One region of the Edwardsiella piscicida genome, then DNA from elsewhere that is predicted to be linked to it. Evidence: predicted binding sites of a transcription regulator. Region 1 holds the regulator's gene; each other region holds the start of a gene.
What was found. Region 1 encodes CRP, which controls carbon source genes, mostly activating them, when cyclic AMP is high. Its sites were predicted from a motif close to ATGTGANNNNNNTCACAT; they were not measured.
Positions count from the first base shown of each region.

Region 2: the regulator CRP is predicted to act here: its motif matches at 1,027-1,044, upstream of msrB (peptide-methionine (R)-S-oxide reductase MsrB).
Region 3: the regulator CRP is predicted to act here: its motif matches at 1,290-1,307, upstream of yrbN (protein YrbN).
Region 4: the regulator CRP is predicted to act here: its motif matches at 1,129-1,146, upstream of L1P05_RS06535 (iron-containing alcohol dehydrogenase).

Region 1 is NZ_CP090968.1:3,470,058-3,472,261, reverse strand. Features, by position in the region: gene L1P05_RS15865 (YheU family protein) at 5-229, shown strand; gene crp (cAMP-activated global transcriptional regulator CRP) at 581-1,213, shown strand; gene L1P05_RS15855 (YccS/YhfK family putative transporter) at 1,274-2,204, shown strand, end outside.
Region 2 is NZ_CP090968.1:1,597,941-1,600,144, reverse strand. Features, by position in the region: gene pncA (bifunctional nicotinamidase/pyrazinamidase) at 1-121, shown strand, start outside; gene L1P05_RS07265 (YeaC family protein) at 155-412, opposite strand; gene msrB (peptide-methionine (R)-S-oxide reductase MsrB) at 482-892, opposite strand; gene gapA (glyceraldehyde-3-phosphate dehydrogenase) at 1,252-2,204, shown strand, end outside.
Region 3 is NZ_CP090968.1:455,519-457,722, reverse strand. Features, by position in the region: gene L1P05_RS02050 (DEAD/DEAH family ATP-dependent RNA helicase) at 1-1,213, opposite strand, end outside; gene yrbN (protein YrbN) at 1,206-1,283, opposite strand; gene nlpI (lipoprotein NlpI) at 1,387-2,204, opposite strand, start outside.
Region 4 is NZ_CP090968.1:1,443,210-1,445,413, forward strand. Features, by position in the region: gene L1P05_RS06535 (iron-containing alcohol dehydrogenase) at 1-987, opposite strand, end outside; gene flhD (flagellar transcriptional regulator FlhD) at 1,931-2,204, shown strand, end outside.

The sequences.
Region 1 (2,204 bases):
ACGCGTGATCATTCCTTGGCAACAGATTGCCCCAGAGACGCTGGATAGCCTGATCGAGGCTTTTGTCCTGCGAGAGGGGACTGACTATGGCGAGCAGGAGAGGAGCCTGACGCAGAAGGTGGAGGATGTGCGGCGTCAGCTGCAGTGCGGTGAGGCGGTCGTGGTATGGTCCGAGCTGCATGAAAGCGTCAATATTATGCCGCGCAGCCAGTTTAAGGGCGCGGATTAGCGCACGTTGGCGTATTTTCCCGCGCGGCGCCCGGCGCCGCGCTGTGCAAATAAAAAGCAAAAACGTCGCAGGCGGAGAAAAAACGGCGGCGAACAGTGAGCTATTCCATGCTGAAGCGAGACAGTGCGAGACAGTAAGGCCAAGCTATGCTACAAACTAAGCCGACATGCACCTTTAATGGAATGAAGCGGGTATAGATCAAGATCGCCGGGGATCATCTCCCTTAGGCTATGGAAACTATATTCGACAAGTGCAGTGCTATAGCAGGTTACTAGGCAGTTTCCCGGCCCCGTCCGGCGGGGGGTGCGTTTGGCGCACCGGGGATGCGATAACAATAGAGGATAATAGCGAATGGTTCTCGGCAAACCGCAAACAGATCCAACTCTCGAATGGTTCCTGTCCCATTGCCATATTCACAAATATCCGTCCAAAAGTACCTTGATTCACCAGGGTGAAAAAGCGGAGACGCTTTATTACATCGTAAAGGGATCTGTAGCGGTACTGATTAAGGATGAAGAGGGTAAGGAGATGATCCTCTCCTACCTGAACCAGGGCGACTTCATTGGCGAGCTGGGGCTGTTTGAGGAAGGGCAGGAGCGCAGCGCCTGGGTGCGGGCGAAGACCGCCTGTGAGGTGGCTGAAATTTCCTACAAGAAATTCCGCCAGCTGATCCAGGTTAACCCGGATATTCTGATGCGTCTGTCTGCCCAGATGGCGCGTCGTCTGCAGGTCACGTCAGAGAAAGTCGGTAACCTGGCCTTCCTGGATGTGACGGGCCGTATTGCCCAGACGCTGTTGAATCTGGCCAAGCAGCCGGATGCGATGACGCACCCGGACGGCATGCAGATTAAGATCACCCGTCAGGAGATCGGCCAGATCGTGGGCTGCTCTCGTGAAACGGTAGGACGTATTCTGAAGATGCTGGAGGATCAGAACCTGATCTCGGCACACGGTAAAACCATCGTCGTCTACGGGACGCGTTGATTTTGCGCCCGCGCCGCACGGGCGGCGCGGAATCTTCAACCCATCCCCAGGATGGTGCTCATGTGGCGGCGGTTTATCTACCACCCGGAAGTGAACTATGCACTGCGCCAGACGCTGGTTTTGTGTCTGCCGGTGTTGTTCGGGCTTATGGTAGGCCAGCTGCAGCAGGGGCTGCTGTTTTCTCTGGTACCGGTCTGCTGCAATATCGCCGGTCTTGATACCCCCCATAAACGCTTCTTTAAACGCCTCGCGGTGGGCGGCACCCTGTTTGCGCTCGGCAGCCTGTTACTGCAGATGGCCCTGCTTTGGTCGGTGCCGCTGCCGCTGGCTATGCTGCTTTTGGCGCTGCTGTTTGGCGTCAACGGCGAGATCAGTCCGCTGCACGCCCGTTTACTGCCGGCAACGCTGGTCGCCGCCATCTTTACCCTTAGCATGGTGGGGATGGTGCCTATCTGGCAGGGGCCGCTGCTGTATTTGGTCGGTACGATTTGGTACGGCGCCTTCACCTGGTTTTGGTTTGTCCTGTGGAAAGGGCAGCCGATCCGCGAAACCCTGAACCAGCTGTACCTGGAGCTGGCGGATTACATTGAGGCCAAGTACAGCCTGCTCACGCAGCACAGCGATCCGCAGACGGCGCTGCCGCCGCTGCTGAACCGCCAGCAAAAGGTGATGGATCTTATCAGCGTGATCTATCAGCAGATGCATATGCTGTCCCTGGTCCATAACCCGGAATATAAGCGGTTGGTGCGCTACTTTCAGGTGGCGCTGGATCTACAGGAGCATATTACCGTCAGCCTCTCCCAGCCGGAGGAGGTGCAAACTCTGGTGGAACAAAGCCAGGCCGAGGCGATCATTCGCCGCAACGCGCAGGTGGTGGCCGGGCGTCTGCGGGTACTGGCGGATGACATCCTGTACCACCGCTACCCGCAGCATTTCTCTATGCGCAGCGAGGTGTCGGCGCTGGAAAAGCTGGCCAGCCGCTACCCGGAGA
Region 2 (2,204 bases), 1.9 Mb from region 1:
CATTCGCGACGGCTGCCGCGGCGTGGATCTCACGCCCGGCGATAGCGAACGCGCGCTGGCCGAAATGGTCCGCGCCGGGGCTAGCCTAACCCCGCTCACCACGCTCAGCCACCTGCGCTGAGCGCACACCCGCGGCACCGCTCCGCGCGGTGCCCTACTTCGCCAACGGCGCGCTAAACAGCGCCTTCAGCGCCTGCTTGCTTTTCATTTCTATCTCCCCGCGGGTATTCACCGTTAAATGCGCCGCACGGTGATTATGGCGCGACTGGTACAGCATCACCATTTGCAGCGCCTCGCCGCGCTGCGACTCACTCAGCCGAGAGCCGTCCGGCCACTTGCCCAGCTCAACGGCGGTCACCAAACGCTGGTAGACATCTTCATTCATTATTGAGATCAAGCGCTCAATATCCATATGTCCTCGCTAATATCCGCTTTGCTGAATCGCTTCACCATGGTACTATCATTTCAAGACATCAAGGGGTTAACCCAGGGTCCAGCGGCCATCCTCTCCGGCGCAGAAATGCAGCGCAGCGGAGTTCACGCAATAGCGCTCGCCGCTGGGTTGGGGGCCGTCGGGAAACAGATGTCCCAGATGCGCATCGCACTGCGCGCAGCGAATTTCGATGCGATGCATATGGTGCGAATCATCATCCAGACAGCGAATGGCGTCGGCGCTATAGGGGCGAAAGAAGCTCGGCCAGCCGCAGCCGGAATCGTATTTACTGTCGGAATAGAACAAGGGGCTGTTGCAGCACAGGCAGTGGTATATCCCCTCCTGGCGGTTATGCAGCAGTCGGCCGCTAAACGGCGGCTCGGTGCCACGCTCCTGAGTGACATAGCGTTGCATTTCGGTTAATTGATGTGGGGATTGGGAGAGGTTTTCTTTAGCCATGTTATGTTCCGCGGCCTGCGTCGAATGGATAGGATTGGGCAGAAATAGAATGCCATCAAACATAACAAACAGTTAACAATAGATCAGCATCATTTGGTCTAAACTGTGTGGCTGGAACGCGGCGGGAATGACTTTTGTGATGAGCATCACAAACAGACAGCACGCAGGTTTGAGACTCTCGCCGCCGCCCCCATGTATGATGGAATACGGTGAGTTTGGCATCGTGGATGCTATCTGCACAGTCGCCGCGGCGGCTTTGACGTATAGCAACAATTGACACGATTCCGCTTGACGCTCCATAAGGTTTTTGTAATTTTACAGGCAACCTTTTATTCACTAACCAATAGCTGGTGGAATATATGACTATCAAAGTAGGTATCAACGGTTTTGGCCGTATCGGCCGTATTGTTTTCCGTGCTGCTCAGGAACGTTCTGACATCGAAATCGTTGGCATCAACGATCTGCTGGATGCCAACTACATGGCATACATGCTGAAGTACGACTCTACTCACGGTCGTTTCAACGGCACTGTTGAAGTGAAAGATGGCCACCTGATCGTTAACGGTAAAAAAATCCGTGTTACCGCTGAAAGAGATCCGGCTAACCTGAAGTGGAACGAAATCGGCGTTGACGTTGTTGCCGAAGCGACCGGTCTGTTCCTGACCGACGAAACCGCGCGTAAGCACATCGCCGCCGGTGCCAAGAAAGTCGTCATGACTGGCCCGTCTAAAGATGCTACCCCGATGTTCGTTATGGGCGTAAACCACAAGAACTACGCTGGCCAGGAGATCGTTTCCAACGCATCCTGCACCACCAACTGCCTGGCTCCGCTGGCTAAAGTCCTGAACGACAACTTCGGCATCGTTGAAGCGCTGATGACCACCGTTCACGCTACCACCGCGACCCAGAAAACTGTCGACGGCCCGTCCATGAAAGATTGGCGCGGCGGCCGCGGCGCTAGCCAGAACATCATCCCGTCCTCTACCGGTGCAGCCAAGGCCGTTGGCAAGGTCATCCCGGAGCTGAACGGCAAACTGACCGGTATGGCTTTCCGCGTTCCGACCCCGAACGTCTCCGTTGTTGACCTGACTGCTCGCCTGGCCAAGCCGGCGACCTATCAGCAGATCTGTGACGTGATGAAGGCCGCTTCTGAAGGCGAAATGAAAGGCGTTCTGGGCTACACCGACGAAGCCGTCGTTTCTACCGACTTCAACGGCGAAGTATGCACCTCCGTGTTTGATGCCGACGCCGGTATCTCTCTGAACGACAACTTCGTGAAACTGGTTTCTTGGTATGACAACGAAACTGGCTA
Region 3 (2,204 bases), 750 kb from region 1:
CACGGTACTGATCCAGATCGCTGCTCTCCAGCTGCTGCTGAACACGGGCGGCAAACTTGGCCAGACGGCGAGTGCTGAGCAGCTCGGCGTTCGGCAGTTCGACTTCCGGAATGGTCAGCTTCATGGTGCGCTCAATGTTGCGCAGCAGACGACGCTCACGGTTATCAACGAACAGCAGCGCACGACCGGCACGGCCGGCGCGGCCGGTACGACCGATACGGTGCACGTAGGATTCGGCATCCATCGGGATATCGTAGTTAACGACCAGGCTGATGCGATCGACGTCCAGGCCACGGGCAGCCACGTCGGTCGCAATCAGGATATCCAGACGACCGTCTTTCAGACGCTCCAGGGTCTGCTCACGCAGCGCCTGGTTCATGTCGCCGTTCAGCGCCGCGCTGCTGTAGCCGTTACGCTCCAGCGCTTCGGCCACTTCCAGGGTGGCATTCTTGGTGCGCACGAAGATGATCGCCGCATCAAAGTCTTCCGCTTCCAGGAAACGCACCAGCGCTTCGTTTTTACGCATCCCATACACCGTCCAGTAGCTCTGGCTGATGTCTGGGCGGGTCGTCACGCTGGACTGAATGCGCACTTCCTGCGGCTCATTCATAAAGCGACGAGTAATACGACGGATAGCCTCCGGCATGGTGGCAGAAAACAGAGCGGTCTGATGCTCCGCCGGGATCTGCGCCATGATGGTCTCAACGTCTTCAATAAAGCCCATACGCAGCATTTCGTCGGCTTCATCCAGCACCAGGCCACGCAGGCTGGTCAGGCTCAGCGTACCGCGCTTCAGGTGATCCAGCAGACGGCCCGGCGTACCGACCACGATCTGCGGCCCCTGACGCAGGGCGCGCAGCTGAACGTCATAGCGCTGGCCACCGTACAGGGCGACCACGTTGATGCCGTGCATATGCTTAGAAAAATCCGCCATAGCTTCAGCAACCTGTACCGCCAGCTCACGGGTCGGCGCCAGCACCAGTACCTGCGGTGCTTTCAACGACGGATCGATATTGTTCAGCAGCGGCAGAGAGAACGCCGCCGTTTTACCGCTGCCGGTCTGCGCCATGCCCAGCACGTCGCGCCCGTTCAGCAGGTGAGGAATACAGGCCGCCTGAATCGGTGACGGCTTCTCATAGCCCAAATCATTCAGGGCTTCAATAATAGGTGCAGCTAACCCCAGGTCAGCAAAAGTAGTTTCGAACTCAGCCATGTAAACGTGCCTCATATGCAATGGCGGCCAGTCTGCATAACTCGTCTAGAAAACGAACAACATTTTTCATTGAAAAGTGTGAACCGGCTCAAATTAGATGAAATGACGAACAAAAAAACCTCGCCCGTTAGGACGATTAAATCAATGATTTAAGGATATAAATGCCCGTCAGCTTATTGCTGGTCCGATTCTGGTATGTCGTCTTGCTCTTGACCCAAGCGGGCCAATTCCAACAGTGCGTAACGGTTCTCAACAAAGTTATGAACGTTGTTGGCCACCGTCAGTTTGAACAATGCAGAAGCACTGCTCTTTTCCCCCAGACTCAGGTAATGTTTACCTAAATAGAAGTCAGTTTCACTGAGATGCTCAGCGAGCGAAGTGTTATCCGTTGCATCTGCCTGTAAACGTTCCATCAGCGTTTTCTCGCTGATTTTGCCCAGGTAGAATTCGACAATATTCCATCCCCATTGACTCCGGTTCGCTTTATTGTAGCGCTGGCTCAGCGCCGTAAGCGCCTGCTCCTGGTTAAGCTCACGCTCAGCCAGGTAAAGCCATAACGACCGGAACGGATCGTTGGGATCGTCTTGATAAAACGCCTGCAGATCATCTTGCGCTAGCGAATACCGCCCGCCGTAATAGAGGGCAATACCGCGATTTAAACGCGCATAGCTGTAAGTTGGATCAAGCTCTAGTACAGAATCAAACGCTTCATAGGCGGCATCAAAGTTGCCCGCCTGCGTTAAATAAATACCCAGATAGTTAAAAACCTCTGGCATATCAGGACGAATGGCCAGCGCCTGCGAAAAATCATTACGCGCTAATGCCCTCAGTCCGAGACTATCATACAGTACTCCGCGCTCATAGAGAAGCTGTGCGCGTTCATCATCCGTTAATGCTCGGCTGGCAAGGATCTGCTCCATGCGCGCAAGCATTACTTCCTGCTGCAGCGACGGCTGCAAAGGAATGGCCAGTACTTCGTTTTGGCGCCAAT
Region 4 (2,204 bases), 1.7 Mb from region 1:
GCGCTCGGTATGCTCGATGGCCGAGGCGATTCGCTCCTCTTCGCTGCCGCTGCGCAGCCCCCATACCCGCTCAGCATACTGCAGCAGCTTCAGGCGTTTATCCTGCTGCTGCACCCGCATGACGGCCGGCAGCAGAATGGCCAGCGTCAGGGCATGATCCATTCCGTACAGCGCCGTCAGCTGGTGGCCGATACGATGGCTTGACCAGTCCTGCGGTACTCCGGCGCCGACCATACCATTCAGCGCCATACTGGCCGCCCACATTACGCTGGCGCGGACGTCGTAGCTGTGGGGCTCGCTGAGCGCCCGCGGTCCCTCCTCCAGCAGCGTCAGCAGCAGCCCTTCGGCCAGACGATCCTGAACCCGGGCGTAGACCGGATAGGTGAGGTATTGCTCCATGACATGGACGAAGGCATCCACGACGCCGTTGGCAACCTGCCGCGCGGGCAGGGTATAGGATTTGTGGGGATCCAGCACGGAGAAGCGCGGAAACAGCGCGGGGTGAGAGTAGCCGACCTTGGCGCCGAGGCGTCGATGGCTGACGACGGCGGTCGGGTTCATCTCTGAACCGGTGCCGGGCAGGGTCAGAATGCAGCCCAGCGGCAACACCCGCTGCGGCGGCCGCTTTTGGCGCCACATCTCCCAGGGATCGCCCGTATAGTGCGCCGCGGCGGCGATAAACTTGCTGCCGTCGATCGCCGAGCCGCCCCCGATGGCCAGCAGAAAATCGATGCGCTGCTCGCGCACCTGCTGTACCGCCTTCAGCAGCGTCTCCAGCTCGGGGTTGGCCTCGATGCCGCCAAACTCACCGATGATGCGGGGGCCCAGTACGCGGCGGACTTCGTCCAGGTAGCCAAACTGGCGGGCGCTGTTGCCGCCGTAGGTGATCAGAATGCGTGCCTCGGCGGGAATATGCTGCGGGATATCCGCGATGCGTTCGCCGCCAAACAGAATGCGGGTGGGATTATAGTAGTCAAAGTTGAACATAGGCGGGACTCCTCAGTCGTGGTGGGGGCATACGCTTCCCCCGGTCGGATCGGTCGTGTCCGTGATGTGCGAGTAACGTCGGCGTAGCGCGGCGTGATAGAACACAGCCTAACATGCCCCTTCTGAGCCCACAGGCGCGAAATGTGACGATACGCACTTTTGGTCATAAAAACCATTAACCACGCGCGTAAGGTCTCTGCGTGGCGTAATTTATTCTGTCAAATGATGAATACAACGAATAAATTCTATGAATAGTTATATCGATATTACTGAATAAAGAGAAATAGGTGCTCGGTGGAGGGGGGGATATCCCCGCATTAATTGAGATATATCAGAATTTAGCGCAGGAAGTATTCTATGGCGCCACGCCGGCTATCAAGGCTATCTATTTTTATTCTATGGTTTTGCTCATCGTTTAGTTCTTTGTATGACTATCGAATTTTTATTCAGACTTTAAACCTAAAAATATACATTATTACAACGTAAAAATCTAAAAATGCAAAAATCGGTTTATTTTTTCTCCAAAAATTTTTCTTGCTATTCAAAAAGTTAAATGGATAGCGCGCGCAGATTGCGCGTTAGGTCAAAATGTGAGCCAATACGGCAAAAGTCATACTTTTCCTACCATTTTTTGTGATCTAGATCACACTTTTCTCAAATTTGACGCCTTGGCGCGTTGTACATTCCGGTCATTCAGGGGTAGAGTTGCAGCGTTTTAAGAATAGTCTTAATGGCGTCTGTTATTCACCCTCAGGGTGCCTAACCTCCATTTGTATATCAAAAGTACAACGTCGGGTCATATAACACGCAGTAATCATGGCCGTTATGCTCCATTTCACATTAGTTGAGCGGTTATCAGGTACCTCGTTCACCTGCGCCTCGCGCAGTTATAGTAAAGGTACGTTTCATTGTGTTGGCCGATTGAGTCAAGCAGGGTGAGATAATGAGTACCTCGGAAATACTCAAGCATATTTATGACATTAACTTGTCATATTTGTTATTAGCACAGCGATTAATTCATGACGACAAAGCCTCCGCCATGTTCCGGCTGGGGATTGACGCTGAAATGGCGGAAACGTTGGTTCAGCTGACGCTGCCGCAGATGGTAAAACTGGCTGAAACCAATCAGTTAGTATGCCAGTTTCGCTTTGAAGATCATCAGACTATCCAACGTTTGACCCAAGAGTCACGCGTGGATGATCTGCAACAGATTCATA